DNA from 4 places in the Fodinicurvata halophila genome. Region 4 is predicted to be linked to each of the others. Evidence: riboswitches for the same ligand, from Rfam matches in the RefSeq annotation. Region 4 holds a riboswitch; each other region holds the start of a gene.
The links. A riboswitch is a leader RNA that binds a small molecule or an ion and turns the genes downstream of it on or off. The one in region 4 is predicted to bind cobalamin.

Region 1 (3,786 bases), on a different contig from region 4:
AGGCGACTGCGCGATCATAACAATGGTCGGGCATCCGCCCACGATGTCCTGCCGGCTCAACAGTATATTCTGGCCCCCGAACCGGAGCCGGAAGAAGGCGAGGCATCTGCCGGTGAAGGGGCCATCGACGGCGAAGGCGATCAGCCCATTGTGATCGCCGAGATGGAGACGGAGATTCCAAGTCTGACGGTGGGTGAGGCGGTCATGCGCATGGACCTTGCCGAGGTACCGCTTCTCATGTTCCGCAACCGGGCACATGGTGGCCTGAATGTCGTCTACCGGCGCAATGACGGGAATGTCGGATGGGTTGATCCACGCGGCAACCGCGACAGTTAGCATCAGGACAAATTGTTATGGATATCGCCGATATGCTGAGCCCCGAAGGGGTTCTTCCAGCATTGCGAGTTACAAGCAAGAAGCAGGCTTTGCAGGAGCTTGCCAAGCGTGCTGCGGACGTTACCGGCCAGCCCGAGAGAGCGATCTTCGAAGTGCTGGTCGAGCGTGAACGTCTGGGAACGACGGGTGTCGGTTATGGCATCGCGATTCCCCATGGCAAGCTGGCGGAGCTTGATCGCCTGCACTGCCTCTTCGCGCGCCTGGAAACCCCTGTCGAGTTCGATTCCATAGATGAACAGCCCGTCGACCTGATCTGTGTGCTCCTGGCGCCGGAAAAGGCGGGTGCGGATCATCTGAAGGCGTTGGCGCGCGTCTCGCGTTTGCTGCGCGACCGCACGATCTGCGACAAGCTGCGGGGGACAGAGAGCCGGGATGGGCTCTATGCCATATTGACCGAGTCCGCGGCCAGTCACGCCGCCTGACCTGTCAGGCTATAACCTTCTGCACCAAGGAGGGGGTTTGCGTGACGCCATTGCGGACAGAGGGCGCCTTGAGTAGGGGAATGTCGACTCGATCCCGGCATTCCCCTGCTGCTTTTCGGCGATATCAATGAACGGTCATGGGCTCCATGCCATTCTGGCGCACAGCGGCACAGGCAACATCGAAATCAGCCATGACAGCGATTTTCGTACCATCTGCCGCGAAGATGCCGATGGCACCCTGGAATGGACGTACATAGGCGACATCATCGACGCCGAATGACAGGAAGTCGTCCTGGGTCAGCTGTTTCAGATCGCTGTGAGTCGTGTTCTGCATGATACAAGTACCTTTTGATAACAGGCGGTCTGTCGTGTTCTCACCGTCAGACCCCTTCTTCTCCGGCCTGTCGTTCAGGCGGATTCCTGGTCAATTGTGCTGGGTTCCGCGCTTTTCGAACTCTGCTTGCGCTCGATCTTGATAGTGCGAACCACTTCATCATCCATCTGTCGCTTCAACTCGACGTGAAGCAGTCCGTTGTCAAGGCGGGCTCCCTTAACCTCCATACCGTCCGCAAGCATGAAATTCCGCTGGAACTGACGAGAGGCTATGCCGCGATACAGGAAAGTTCGCTCGCTGTCCTCCTCGGGCTGGCGCCCGCGGATACTCAGCTGATTATTTTCCAGCTTCACCTCCAGGTCATCCTCGGAAAAGCCGGCCACAGCCAGCGTGATTCGCAGATGGGTCTCATCCACCTGTTCGACATTGTAGGGAGGATAGCCATCCCCACTGTTCTTGTGCATGCGGTCGATTGCACGCTCCAGCTGGTCGAATCCGAGCAGCAGAGGGGAGTTCAGATAGGAAGATCTGCTCATAAGTACAGCGGCCTCCTCTTAGTTGAGCAAGGTTGCTGGTTGATGCTTCGTCGGCGTCCGTTATCGCGGCCCGCCGCGAAAAGGCCCAGAATGGCGCCTTTGTGAAAAGAAATGGTAAATCATCGCCGACCTTCAAGTGTCGTGCCGCTGCTTTTGTGGAGTCTCTGCGGCCAGGATACGACATGTTGTGGTGCCACAGTGCTTGACCCTTTGCCATGGTCTTTCTACCGTAAGGCCAACATTGGACGGTTCCCCGTCAGGGGATGAAAGGCAATCCGGTGCGACCGACCCAAGCCGGGGGTCAAGTCCGGAACTGTTCCAGCACCTGTAAGCGCTTGTCCGCGGAAAGCGTCGACATTGCGCAAGTCAGTCAGCCTGCCGCCAAACGATGAATCGAGTTGCCTTCCGCACAAGAGCGGGAGGCCGATACGCATTTGTACAAACGTGCAGCCGACGGGCTGCGCTCAACAAGGGGGATAGAATGATTCAAACAGCAATTTGCAGGACGTCCCGTTTCCTGATCGTTTTTCTGCCGGCCATGCTTTTGGCCTCGGTCGTCGCCGCGCATCCGGGACACGAGACGCAGGCCGGAGCCACGTTCATGAGCGGGCTCACGCATCCTGTCACTGGACTGGACCATCTTCTGGCCATGGTGGCTGTCGGAATCTGGGCCTATTCTCTGGGAGGACGAGCGCTGTGGAGTGTCCCGAGCATGTTTGTACTGGCCATGGCTGTGGCCGGTGCTGCAGGCCTTGCCGGCTGGCAGTTTGCCCTGGCCGAGAGCGGTATCGCCCTGTCGGTCCTGGTCCTTGGCGTCCTGATCGCGGCAGCAGTGCGTGTGCGCTGGGAAGTTGGCGCAGCCCTGGTCGGCCTCTTCGCCGTGTTCCATGGCTATGCGCACGGCGTGGAAATGCCCGGCGGCGGTGCGCCGGGCGCCTATATTGCGGGCTTCCTGCTGGCGACGGCTCTCCTGCATGCCGCAGGGATCGCACTCGGAATGACGTCCGGCCGTCTGGCCTACACCCCGGCCATGCGCGTGGCAGGTGGCGTCATGGCCGTGGCCGGTGCCTGGATGCTCGGCGGCGGACAGATCTGAGTCGCCGGAATCGCAAACAGCAAGACGGTTAAAGCAGGAGGAAGACGATGGCCGAGCGCCTGGGATTGATGGTCTGTGGACATGGCAGCCGCGATGAGCAGGCCGTGGCGGAATTCGCGACGCTGGCGGATCACATGCGCCGGCGCTTCCCGGATTGGCCGGTGGATTACGGTTATCTGGAGTTCGCGCGGCCGGTGATTCGGGATGGCCTGGACAAACTGCGCGAGCAGCAGGTGGAGCGTATCCTGGCTGTGCCGGGCATGCTGTTCGCGGCCGGTCATGCCAAGAACGATATCCCTTCGGTGCTGAACACCTATCAGGCACAGCATCCCGGCCTGGAGATCAATTACGGCCGGGAACTGGGCATTGACCTCAAGATGCTGCATGCGGCCGGCGACCGGATCCAGGAAGCCCTGGACGGTGCAGACGACAGCGTTTCCCGGCATGACACGCTGCTGGTCGTGGTGGGACGCGGTGCTTCCGACCCCGATGCCAACTCCAACGTCTCCAAGGTCACGCGCATGCTCTGGGAGGGCATGGGGTTCGGCTGGGCCGAGACCTGCTATTCCGGGGTCACCTTTCCGTTGGTGGAGCCCGGCCTGGAGCATGCGGCGCGCCTGGGTTTCAAGCGCATCATTGTCTTCCCCTATTTCCTGTTCACCGGTGTCCTGGTGCGGCGGATCTACGAGCACACGGATCGCGTGGCGGCGCGCCATCCCGAGATCAAGTTCATCAAGGCCCCGTACCTGAACGATCACCCACAGGTCCTGAACACCATGGCCGCGCGCGTGGAGGAGATCCTGGAAGGCGCCAACAACATGAACTGCCAGATGTGCAAGTACCGCGAACAGGTGCTCGGTTTCGAGTCGGAAGTGGGACTGCCGCAGGAAAGCCACCATCATCATGTGGAGGGTATCGGGTCCGGCGAACACAGCCACAACGATCACCATCATGGCGATCATCACCACCATGGTCACGACCATGGGCATCATCACGATCATG
Region 2 (3,786 bases), on a different contig from region 4:
CACGAGATCTGGCGCCAAAGGCACGATTTCCTCGGCCAGGCCATGATTGACCCCTACCTGGGAGGCCTGCCAGGCCACATTGGAAATGCTCGGGTCATGCGCGAGCCATGTGACCGACGCCACATCCTCCCTGTCCGCCAGCCTGAGCACCAGTTCGTCGGCGCAGAGATTGAGCGAGACAACCCGTGAGGGGGCATCTGCATCCGCGGATGCAGACGTGCCCGCCCACAGGAGAAGTAACAGGAGAGGGAGAAAGCGCGCCCGCATCGCCTCAGAACCTCAGGCGTATGCCGGCATACCCGGCACGGCCCGGCGTTCCGTAGCTATAGACCTCCTGATACTCCTCATTCAGCAGGTTATCCACGCGGCCATAGATCTCGGCGTTCTCGTTCAGCCGATAGGAAGCAGCCAGATTGACCAGGACATAGTCCTGCATATCCACCGGCCGGCGCGTCCAATCGGAATTGAAGGCCCAATCCTTCTGATCGCCGTTGTAGATCACGCCCAGGTTGAGATTGGCGCGGTCCTCCAGAAAGCGGTAGTTCAGGTTCAGGCTGGCCAGGTGCTTCGGTCGGCGCACGAGTTCCTCGCCCGCCGCATCCTCTCCATGGGTATAGGTATAGGAGGCGCGAGCGGTCAGGTTCTCCAGAACCTCGGCCGTGAGTCCCAGTTCCACGCCGCGCACTTTCGTCTCGCCGGACAGGTTGATCGAGCTCTCTCCTGTCCCCTGAATCAGGTTGTCGATCCTCTGTTCGAAATAGGTCGCATCAAGCATCGCACGGCTGTTCCAGAAGTTCTGGTCGAAACCGACATCCCAGCCCCTGGCCTCTTCCGGCTCCAGGTCCGGATTGCCGCGATAGGTATTCGTGTAGCCATAAAGTTCGAACAGGGTCGGATTCTTGACGCCGGTCCCATAGGAGGCGCGCAGTTTCGTGCCTGTTTCGAAGATCGAGAAGGCCGCCGTGGCGCGATAGGTGTTCGTATCTTCGAACAACTCGTTTCGATCATGGCGCAAACTGCCCGTCAGCGTCAGTCTCTCGAACAGGGTTGCCTGATACTGGCCGACGAAGCCGGTGGAGGAGATATCACGATCAAAGGTGGAGAAGGCACTCTCCGAGATGGCGGCTCTGTCCTCGTGCTGGATTGCGAAGGTCGCCACGTGTGAGGCGTCGAGCAGGCTGGGGGTCTCGAAGGAGAAATCGCTTTGGTAATCGATGCGCCGGGTCTCGCCCTCGTAGTGACTGGTGACATCGCCGTCGTCCAGATAATCCCGCCGATGACGGACATAGGACAGTCCCAGCGTCTGTTCCCACCTGTCGTCCAGCAGGTTCAGACGTCCCTGGGCCCGGGTGTAGACTTGAGTGCCTTCCGTACTGCCGTCCCCGTCGACAGCGCCAACCCCGGCGATCTCCTCATCCCCCTGGGAGTCGAAATCGACGAAGCGCCCGACAAAGGAGAATTCGAAATTGTCCACCGGCCTCAGGTTCATCTTCGCGAAGCCTGTCAGGTTTTCGTAGCCGTCGGCTTCGTCATGACCGTTGCGCTTGTCCGCCACCGAGGTGCCCTTGGTACGGAAGCCGGTGCCACTGACGATATAGTCGTATTTCTCGCCGCCGTCGCTGAAGGAGGCATGGCCCAATGCCGTATTGAAGGAGCCTCCCTCGGCTTTGATCCGCGCTTCGGGCTCGCGTGAGCCGCTGCGTGTCACGATATTGATGACGCCTCCCAAGGCGTCCGAACCATAGAGCGCACTCTGCGGGCCACGCAGGACCTCGACCCGCTCGACCTCCTCGGCCAGAAGATGGGCAAAATCGAACTCCGAGCCCGCCGAGGGGTCGTTGACGCGCATGCCGTCGATCAGGACCAGCGTCTGGTTGCCCTCGGATCCGCGAATGCGCACCTGGGTCAACTGCCCCACAGGGCCGGTGCGGTTGACGGCCACGCCGGGCACTTCGCGCAGGACATCGGACACAAGCCGGGTCCGGCGTTCTTCCAGCTCCTCGCCCGTGAAGCGCGTCACGGAGCTGCCCACCTTGCTTTTCTCCGTGGGAACCATGTTTGCAGTTACGGAAATATCATCCAGTTGCAGCGGTTCCTGGAGGATCTCGGAAGATTCATCCTGGGCCAGGCTGGGCGGAGCCCCGAGACTGGCGAAGGACAGAAGCGCAAGACTGAAGAAGCGGAAATGACGGCCGGGACGGCCGGAAAAGACTGAAAGCATTTCAAGGACCTCGGGCGATTTGCCAGTGGCACGTCACCGCGAACGAGGTCTCTCCGCAGCTTTCAGATAAGGATCTGCGGTTCGTCCGGCACCAGGAACCCCCGCCCGGTGTGCTCGCGTGTGACCACGACTGACGGCAGGTCTCCTGGCTTGCGGGTCATGGTTGTTTCGTCACCTTCCCGGACCCCGAGAGTCCAGTGGCGTATCGACGAAGCACTCGCCGCTTACAGTTGCGGGGGCAGCCGCGGACTTGGATGAATAGACACCCGCACCGCGTTCCCTTTTGATCCCGAATGGGAACCGTCACTTGGGCTTGTAGGGGATTCGCACTGCCCGATCCAGCTATTTCTTCGGATCAGAGCGAAGGTCGCCTGGTCGACTTCAGTTCTTCTTCCGGAACTGATCCAGCGTAACGACCTTCTCGCCGGCGCTTTCACCCGGCTCGTCGGATTGGGCCGCCTGGCCCTGCTCGTCCTGGACAGGTGCCTGCTGGGGCATATCCTCGTCCAGGGGATTGTTCATCTCGATTTCTTCATCGCTTTCGATGGCGTTGCCAAACTGCAGCCCGAATCGCACGCTGGGATCGGCAAAGGCCGTCACGGCCTCGTAGGGGATGATCAGGTTCTCGGGGATCTCGTTGAAGGTCAGGGTAACGGAGAATTTGTCCTCCCCGACCTCGAGGTCCCAGAAGCGGTGCTGCAGCACGATCGTCATCTCTTCCGGATAGCGATCCTTCAGGCGATCGGGGATCTGCACGCCCTCGTGTTCCGTCAGGAAGGTGATATAAAAATGATGCTCGCCCGGAAGCCCTTCGGTGGTCGCCTCCTGAAGCGCGGCACGAACCACGCCGCGCAATGCGTTTTCCACCATCAGATCGTAGCGTAATATTTCATCGCTCATGGGTCGAGCGACCTCCCCTGGTCATTGCTGTCGTCATTCCCGCCGGGACGTGAAGCGCAGGCGCTTGAAAGCGGGGCGCTTCTGTTGCCAGGTGCGCCCCAAACCCCGCCTGAGCGGCTGATTGCCCAGGACTTTAAGTCGGTTCGCCCGACCGCAGATTACGCGGCGAGGCGAGCCTCAGCATAGTTGTCGTTGGCAACTATTATGATGGCCCGATAACGGCGGTACCATGCCGGGCGCCGACCATATCTTTACCACGCGTGTCGATCCTGTTTCGCCCCCATAAGGCCACCCGCGCATCTGGCTGCGGGTGGCTTGAATTGGTGGAGGCGCCGGGTACTGCCCCCGGGTCCACTGCGCTTATTCCACATGGCCGTTTAGCGCCATAGCCGGTTGCCCGGCATACATCTATATAGGCCTTTTCTTCTCTCAACAAAAGAGCACCTTGCGGGATTTACCCGGAATCTCTTTTGCCGGAACTCGCCATGGGATTTTCCGGGGGACTGCGTTATGATCCCGGCACCCGCGAAAAGCGACTCCGGATTCACCAAATCAGCCCAGAGACTTAGTTCAGCCCATGCCCGACAAAGCACACTCGGCGCCACAGGCAGGCCCCCTGCTGGACGAAGACCAGAGCCGCGCCATCGAGGAAGCCCGCGCCCGTA
Region 3 (3,786 bases), on a different contig from region 4:
CGGGTCGAGCCCAAGGACCGGAACATCGCCATCGTCTTCCAGAACTACGCGCTCTATCCGCACATGTCCGTGCGCCAGAACATGGCCTATGGCCTCAAGATCCGGAAATTCCCCAAGCAGCAGATCGAGCAGCGCGTGCAGGAAACCGCCGACCTGCTGCGCCTGTCGGAGTTTCTGGACCGCCGGCCCAGCCAGCTCTCGGGCGGCCAGCGCCAGCGCGTCGCCATGGGACGGGCCATCGTGCGCGAGCCCTCGATCTTCCTGTTCGACGAGCCCTTGTCCAATCTGGATGCCAAGCTGCGCGTTCAGATGCGCGTGGAGATCCGCCGCCTGCAGCAGCGCCTGGGCACCACCTCGCTCTACGTCACCCACGACCAGGTCGAGGCCATGACCATGGCCGATCGCCTGGTGGTCATGAACGCCGGCGTCGCCGAACAGGTCGGCACGCCGCTGGAGATCTACGAGAATCCCGCCTCCACCTTCGTGGCCGGCTTCATCGGCTCGCCCGCCATGAACTTCGTCGAGGGCCGGATCAACGCCGACCGGCAGTCGGTCAACATCGGCGAGGACTTCAGCATTCCGCTGCCCGAGGCCACCGAGGAGATCCAGGCGGATCGCCCGGTCATGGTCGGGCTGCGGCCGGAAGACCTGCACCTGACCCAGGAAAGTCCCGAAGAGGCCAGCCTGCCGCTCTCTGTGGACCTAGTGGAGGTGCTGGGCGCCGACACCCTGCTGCACGGCCAGATTCCGCAGATCGACATGCCGGTGGTCGCGCGCCTGTCCGGCGTGCCGGAGGTCGCCAAGGGAGAGGTCGCGCACCTGGCCTTCCGGCCGCGCAAGCTGCATCTCTTCGATCAGGAAAGCGGACGCAGCCTCTATTACGAAGTCCGGAAGACCGGGGGCTGACCGAACACGCCCCTTACAGCCAAGCCGCCAGGATGTCGGGACGGTCGGTGATGATCGAATCGACCCCGGCCGAGAACAGGATCTTGGTGGTCTCCACGTCGTTCACCGTATAGGCCGCCGCCTGCGCGCCCAGCAGCTGGACGTCCATGGCGTGCGTCTTGCCGAAGGCGGCGAAGTTGCCGTGCACGCTGTAGGCCTCGAGCTCGCGCACCGCCTGCTTCCAGCCTTCCTCGAAATGATGGGTCAGCAGGGCGCGCTTCCAGTGCGGCGCATGCTGCTGGGCCAGGTCCAGGCAGACACGCTGGAAGCTGGAGATCACCATCAGGGGGTCCGCGTCCGACCAGTGGGCGTCCAGGACCTCCAGGGTCTTGAGCGCCGTTTCCGTCTCACGTCCGGGGCAGGGCTTGATCTCGACATTGGCCGCAATGCCCGCCGCGCGGAAATAGGCAAGCGCCTCCGAGAGCAGCGGCACGCGCGTGCCCGCGAACTCCGGGGCGAACCAGCGCCCGGCGTCCAGCTCGGCGATCTCGGCGTAGGGTGTCTCTGCCACGGCGCCCTGGCCGCTCGTGGTGCGCTCGAGGGTCTCGTCGTGGAAACAGATCACCTCGCCGTCGGCCGTCAGCTTGGCATCCAGCTCGATCATGCGCACGCCGAAATCCACGGCCCTGCGAAAGCCCGCCAGCGTGTTCTCGGGCGCCAGGCCGGCAGCCCCGCGGTGGCCGATGATCTTGGGCAGTTTCTTCATTGTTCGGGTCGTCCCCCCTCTCGTCTTGCGTTCCCCGTCCGCTCGACGGTGCGCTTCGGATACAGGAGCTATCACAGCCCTTGCCCCGGGTCCATGCCGTGAGCACGGCGCTCCCATGAAAAAGCCCCGTTCCTCGGGATCGGGAACGGGGCTTCGATCTCCGCGTCGGCGGGCGCGAGAGCTCAGCTGCTCGGCGTATCGGTCTCGGCTTCGTCCATGTCCTCGACCACAACCTCGACCTCGACCGAGCCGGCCTTCTCGAAGGTCAGGGTCATGTGGAAGTGATCGCCGGCGCGATACTCGCCCTGCAGGTCTTCCAGCACGATCTGCGCACCGCCGGGCTGCAGGGTCACCGACTCGCCGGCCGCGACGCCGATGGCCTCGACCTGGCGCATGCTGTAGCTGCCCTCGTCGTCCATAACCGGCGCCCGGAAGCTGGTGGCATTGGCGAAATCCACCTCGGCGCCGACCAGGCGGTCGTCCTCGCCGCCGGTGTTCTCCAGGGTCAGGTAGACGGCGTTGGCGTGGGCGTTGGCTGCGTTCTCCACGGTCCAGGCATGGCTGACGACCATGTTCTTGGCCGCCGAGCGCTCGCCGTCGTGATGGGCGAAGGCGGCGGATACACTTCCGGCAAGGGCCAGGAAGACGGTCAGGATGAGAATGCGCATGGGTCTTGTACTCCGGTCTTCTATTGCGAACAGCGACCTGAAATAGGGAGTAGGGCCAGGAAGTGAAACGCCGTCAGGCGCAGATCCAGTCTCCTTGTTCCGGACACACCCCGTCCCGGTCGGATGAATATCGTGTCCGTCATGGCAGGTCTCCTGACTTGCGGCTTGTCCGGTCCCACCGTCTTGCCTTCCCGGCCGCCTCTTCATCTCCGGCAGCCAGTGACTTTCGCGACGGAAACCGCACCGCTCACAGTTGCGGGGGCAGCCCCGGCTTCGCACCGGGTTCCCTTTTCATTTCCGACAGGACGAAGACCGACTCCGGCCCGTCGAAAAACCATGACGCGGAAGGAGAATTACAGAACGCCCCCGGGATGTCCAGCCCAGTCGGGGCAACGGCGTGTGGCTTCCCGCCCCCCCGGCCTCCCGGGCCACGCCGGCCGGGCACCAGGCGGGAGGCGGACGCAACGACCCGCCTGTGCAGGGGGTTGGCAAAGGCCCGGTCGAGCGCCTACATCGGGGACGGGCAGGTAGCCCACGCCCGCAAGAACGCAGCCAGGATCGGGTTGCAGGAGCCGGGCGCTTGCGCTAGGTTCCGCGCCTGCTCGACCGGGTCGCGCACAGGCTGCCACACAGCCCGGCGACCAGACACGCGGAGAGGTGCCGGAGCGGTCGAACGGGGCGGTCTCGAAAACCGTTGTAGGGTAACCCCCTACCGAGGGTTCGAATCCCTCCCTCTCCGCCAGATAACTAATTGATTTTATGTTATTTTTTGGTTCTTCCCCATGAACGGGGGATGGGCATTCATCAGACCCGGTTGATTATACCATTCCACCCGCAGAGGGCGAGCACCCTCATGCGGTAATTCTCGAAATTCCTGAATCCGAAGGCGCGGCGCGAGATCATCTCCATCTTGGTATGGAAGCCCTCGGTGATGCCGTTGGATTTGGAAAACCGCCACATTCGGACAATCGGCTCGAGCCAGGAGCGGAGCGTCGTGGCCAGGGCTTTGGCCGGGCTCTTGTCAAACTGCTCGAGGAGCGCCAGGAAGCGCGGCAGGACCTTTTTGGCGCGTTTGGCATTCAGGGTCTTCATCAGCAGGAACCGCATCAGGCGCTGCTTGGCCGCGTAGAGGGCCTTGAGCACCGGACGCTCCTCCAGATACTGCGCCAGACGCTGCTGCTGGTCGGCCTTCAGCGTCCACTGATGGCGCCGCATCAGGCTGAGCAGCCCCCGGTTCTTTCGGCCCTCGGGATCCTGCTGCTGCCACAGCTTCAGGAAGTGCTGGTTGACCAGGTGGACGACATGGAAGCGATCGGCCACGATCCGGGCGTTGGGAAAGTACCGGCGCACGAGTGCGCGGTAGGTCTCGGAGAGATCCATCACCACCAGCCTGACCTGCGTGCGCCCCGGCAGGCGGCTGAGATAGCGCTGCAGGCTGGGCTCCGAACGGCCCAGCACCACATCGAA
Region 4 (3,786 bases):
TGCTCCAGATAGAGATCCACCGACATGGGGTGACTGAGCTGCATCAGGTTGGCCAGACGCAGGCTGAGTCCTGGTTCCGCCAGTTCCCCCCACGCCGTGGACAGACTGGCCAGTTCCGTGTCGGCGGCCGATAGAAAGACGATGTCTCCGGGCGTCTGGCCGAGATCCACAGCCTCACTGCCATCGGAAACCCGGCCGGGCTGTGCCGCCAGAAGGTGCATGATTGTTGCCTGTCCCTGTCTTGTCGCCGTTCAGGCGGCGGCCTGTTCGCGCGCCAGGGCGTTCCGGATGGCGCTCTCGTCCAGTCCCGTCTCGCCGATAATGACCAGGCGTGTGGTCCGTGGCTCGGCCTCCCGCCAGTCGCGATCGAAGTAATGCTGGAAACGGGGACCGACACCCTGCACCACCAGGCGCATCTCCTTGCCGGCAATCGCGGCAAATCCCTTCACCCTCAAGACGCCGAAGCGCGCCGAAAGCGGAGTCACGAGATCGAGCAGGGCCTGCGGGGATTCGCATTCCCCCAACTCCACCACGAAAGACTCGAAATCGTCGTGATCATGATCGTCATCGCCATCATGGTGCGAGGGACGGCTGTCCAGGTCGTCCTCGGCGCCAGCGCCCAGTCCTAGTAGCACGCGCGGGTCCAGATGGCCTTGCGTGGCGGCCACGGCCGGCACGCCCTTGCGCAGATAGCCGTGGGTGGTTTCCAGCACTTTGCGATAGCCGTCCTCATCCAGCAGGTCGCGCTTGTTGACCACCACCAGGTCGGCACAGCTGAGCTGCTCCTCGAACAGTTCTTCCAGCGGGCTTTCATGATCAAGCGCCGGGTCTGCCTGGCGCTGGGCCTGCACAGCGTCAAGCGAACTGGTGAACACTCCGGCCTCTACGGCAGGACCGTCGACCACGGCAACGACCCCGTCCACCGTCACGCGATTGCGCACGTCCGGCCAACCGAAGGCCTTCACCAGGGGCTTGGGCAAGGCCAGCCCCGAGGTCTCTATGATGATGTGATCGGGCGGGTCCGGGCGATCGATCAGCTTCTGGATTGTCGGCAGGAAGTCGTCGGCCACCGTGCAGCAGATACAGCCGTTGGCCAGCTCCAGCACGTCATCGTCGCTGCAGCCTTCGACGCCGCAGCCCTTCAGGATTTCCCCGTCAACGCCAACGTCTCCGAACTCGTTGATGACCAGGGCCAGACGGCGCCCGCCGGCGTTCTCAAGCAGCGAGCGGATCAGGGTGGTCTTTCCCGCCCCCAGGAAACCCGTGATCACGGTGGCAGGTATCTTCGCGAGATCTTTCATCTGTCTGTCCCTTCCGGGGTTTTGAGAGTGAGCGGTAGGCCGGCTGCCAGGAAGACCACCTGATCGGCGGCGGCAGCCAATTGTTGATTGAGATATCCGGCATGATCGCGGAAGGACCGCGCCAGCGCATTGTCGGGCACGATGCCGAGACCGACCTCGTTGGAAACCATGACCAGAGGAGCGTCAAGATTCGGTAGCAATGCCAGCAGGCCGCCGATCTCGCGCATGACGTCGCGATCCTCCAGCATCAGATTGCTGAGCCAGAGCGTGAGACAATCCACCAGGACAGGACGTCCTGCAACATCGGCGGACTGGAGGACCTCCCCCAGTGCCATCGGGGCCTCGAACGTCGTCCATTGCGCTCCCCGACGCGCGCGATGGGCGGCAATGCGCGCCTCCATTTCCGCGTCGAAAGCTTGGGCGGTCGCGATATAGGCACAGCTCGTGCCCTCAGCCTCGATCAAGCTCTCTGCATGGCGGCTCTTGCCCGAGCGCGCGCCCCCCAGCACCAATGTCAGGGGTGGCAACTGCAGAGCTTCCTTCTCGATGGCTGACATGCCGCTGGAGTCTCCTGTCCCTCAGGCAGGACAGGCGACGCGGTGCAGCTTTGAAGGAAAGGCTGGAGTCCGGCGCCGCCGGTGCACCCCGCCCGGCGTTCAAATGCAGACTTTCGGGCAGGTTTCCTGGCTCACGGGTCATCGTCCGACGCTCCTGGCCTTCCCGATGCATTCACCAGTGGCCTCTTGTCGTCGCGCCGGACTCGCCGTTTACAGTTGCGGGGGCAGCCACGGCCTTGGCCGGAGTCTTCCGACCGCACCGCGTTCCCTCTCCCGATAATCCTGCCTTAACCTTAGGAAGTCCCCCTCAGGGAAGTCAACGACTCTTACTGATAGAATTCGACCTCTGTGCGATTGGCGAGCTCCAGGATATCGGCACAGTCCTCCCGTTCGCCGGAAGCATCGGCACAGGGCGAAACACCATTGACCAGCATGCGATCGATATCGGCGCACTGCTGCTCGGAGAAATCGAAGAACTTGACCGTCGAACGTCCCGTCTCCAGGGGAGCTGCCTCGATGGCGATGCGGCGGCTGATCACGCCCTCCGCATCGAACAGGACCAGATCGAGCCGGAACTGATCGAAGTCGCTGCCGCTGTCATTCTTGAACAGCATATAGGCCCGGCAGGTCTGGTCGACCTGTTCCAGCTTGTTGAGCTCCAGCGTGACACCTTCTGCCGGCGCCGCCTCTTCCATATCGTCCTGGGCTGCGGCGCTCATGGCCAAGCCCCCCGTTACAAGCCCGGACAACGCCATGGCCAGCAGTTTGTTTCGCTTCATTCTCTGCCTCCCGCTTGCTGTTGTTTCACTTCTCCAGTGCTCCCCCGGCAGGACACCTCCGGGCATTTGTCAAAAGCACCTCTCAGGCATGGACCGCCATGCCGATGGGACCCTCCGAGCGCCCTTCCAGCAACTGCCTCAGATGTGACTCCGAAGCTTGGCGAGCTGCCTCGGTCGACCCATTCCAAATGATCCGACCGTCATACAGCATGGCCAGATCGTCGTAAAATTCCAAGGCCGAAGACATCTCCGTCATGATACTGAAGACCGTGACCTGATGCTCTTGGACAATCCGGCGGATGAGGGAATTGGTATGCCTGGTCATGATCGGGTCCAACCCATCGGTCGGAGCATCGAGGATCAGGATGTCGGGGTTCATGGCGAAGGCCCGAGCCAGGGCAACGCGCTTCTGCATGCCGCCTGACAGCTCAGCCGGATAGCGCTCGCCCACCTGGGAGCTCAGGCCGAACAGGCCCAGTTTTTCGCGCGCCACCTCCCGCGCCTCCTGGCGAGAAACCTCGCCGCGGTTGAGAAGGCGAAAAGCGACATTCTCCCAGACCGGAAGACTGTCGAAGAGCGCATTCTGCTGGAACACCACGCCGATTCGGTCGTCCAGGCGCTCTCTCTCCGCGCGGGATAAATCATCCAGGGAACGTCCTTCCACCTGGACGTCGCCACCGTCGGGCTCCAACAGGCCCAACAGGCACTTGATGAGGACAGACTTCCCTGAAGAAGACGGGCCGACCAGGACGGTACCGCGTTGCGGCGCGATCTCCAGGTCGATCTGCTTGAGAACCGTCTTCTCTCCAAAGGTCTTGCGCAGGCCGCGCAAGGATACCAGGGACTCAGGCAATCGCTGCTCCCGAAATTCTTGGCAGTTGAGTTCACACCGCCAGGCACCCACCTGCCTGTCCGGCGCCGAGAGGCCATACAATAGAGCAAACAGCCGGGATTGTAACCTCGTGCGAAGACGAACTCCGGCGTGTGGGATATCGATCTCACATATGCTTTATGCGCTGCAATATGAATTGCATTTTGCAGCTATTCATGAAAACTCCGGAGCGTGGGCATGAACGGGCATCGCCGAATACGGGACTGCGTCGGGATGGACCAATAGCCATGCGGGTTTACGAAAAAGGCGGCAAGATG

Region 1: linked by a shared signal. The riboswitch ahead of ACFOW6_RS05800 (HupE/UreJ family protein) and the one ahead of cobU (bifunctional adenosylcobinamide kinase/adenosylcobinamide-phosphate guanylyltransferase) in region 4 are both predicted to bind cobalamin.
Region 2: linked by a shared signal. The riboswitch ahead of ACFOW6_RS00430 (TonB-dependent receptor plug domain-containing protein) and the one ahead of cobU (bifunctional adenosylcobinamide kinase/adenosylcobinamide-phosphate guanylyltransferase) in region 4 are both predicted to bind cobalamin.
Region 3: linked by a shared signal. The riboswitch ahead of ACFOW6_RS15075 (copper chaperone PCu(A)C) and the one ahead of cobU (bifunctional adenosylcobinamide kinase/adenosylcobinamide-phosphate guanylyltransferase) in region 4 are both predicted to bind cobalamin.

The regions. Positions count from the first base shown of each region.
Region 1 is NZ_JBHSCW010000003.1:207,230-211,015, forward strand. Features, by position in the region: gene hpf (ribosome hibernation-promoting factor, HPF/YfiA family) at 1-336, shown strand, start outside; gene ptsN (PTS IIA-like nitrogen regulatory protein PtsN) at 354-818, shown strand; gene ACFOW6_RS05790 (DUF1150 family protein) at 943-1,152, opposite strand; gene ACFOW6_RS05795 (Hsp20 family protein) at 1,227-1,688, opposite strand; cobalamin riboswitch at 1,918-2,085, shown strand; gene ACFOW6_RS05800 (HupE/UreJ family protein) at 2,170-2,784, shown strand; gene ACFOW6_RS05805 (sirohydrochlorin chelatase) at 2,832-3,786, shown strand, end outside.
Region 2 is NZ_JBHSCW010000001.1:77,072-80,857, forward strand. Features, by position in the region: gene ACFOW6_RS00425 (ABC transporter substrate-binding protein) at 1-267, opposite strand, end outside; gene ACFOW6_RS00430 (TonB-dependent receptor plug domain-containing protein) at 272-2,221, opposite strand; cobalamin riboswitch at 2,340-2,541, opposite strand; gene ACFOW6_RS00435 (SspB family protein) at 2,603-3,121, opposite strand; RNA gene ssrA (transfer-messenger RNA) at 3,191-3,563, opposite strand; gene thyX (FAD-dependent thymidylate synthase) at 3,699-3,786, shown strand, end outside.
Region 3 is NZ_JBHSCW010000010.1:1,897-5,682, reverse strand. Features, by position in the region: gene ACFOW6_RS15085 (sn-glycerol-3-phosphate import ATP-binding protein UgpC) at 1-906, shown strand, start outside; gene ACFOW6_RS15080 (glycerophosphodiester phosphodiesterase family protein) at 920-1,651, opposite strand; gene ACFOW6_RS15075 (copper chaperone PCu(A)C) at 1,834-2,319, opposite strand; cobalamin riboswitch at 2,459-2,659, opposite strand; tRNA gene ACFOW6_RS15070 (tRNA-Ser) at 2,971-3,061, shown strand; gene ACFOW6_RS15065 (ISL3 family transposase) at 3,124-3,786, opposite strand, start outside.
Region 4 is NZ_JBHSCW010000008.1:119,686-123,471, forward strand. Features, by position in the region: gene cobN (cobaltochelatase subunit CobN) at 1-221, opposite strand, end outside; gene cobW (cobalamin biosynthesis protein CobW) at 252-1,301, opposite strand; gene cobU (bifunctional adenosylcobinamide kinase/adenosylcobinamide-phosphate guanylyltransferase) at 1,298-1,858, opposite strand; cobalamin riboswitch at 1,958-2,163, opposite strand; gene ACFOW6_RS14555 (Tat pathway signal sequence domain protein) at 2,185-2,637, opposite strand; gene ACFOW6_RS14560 (ABC transporter ATP-binding protein) at 2,720-3,490, opposite strand.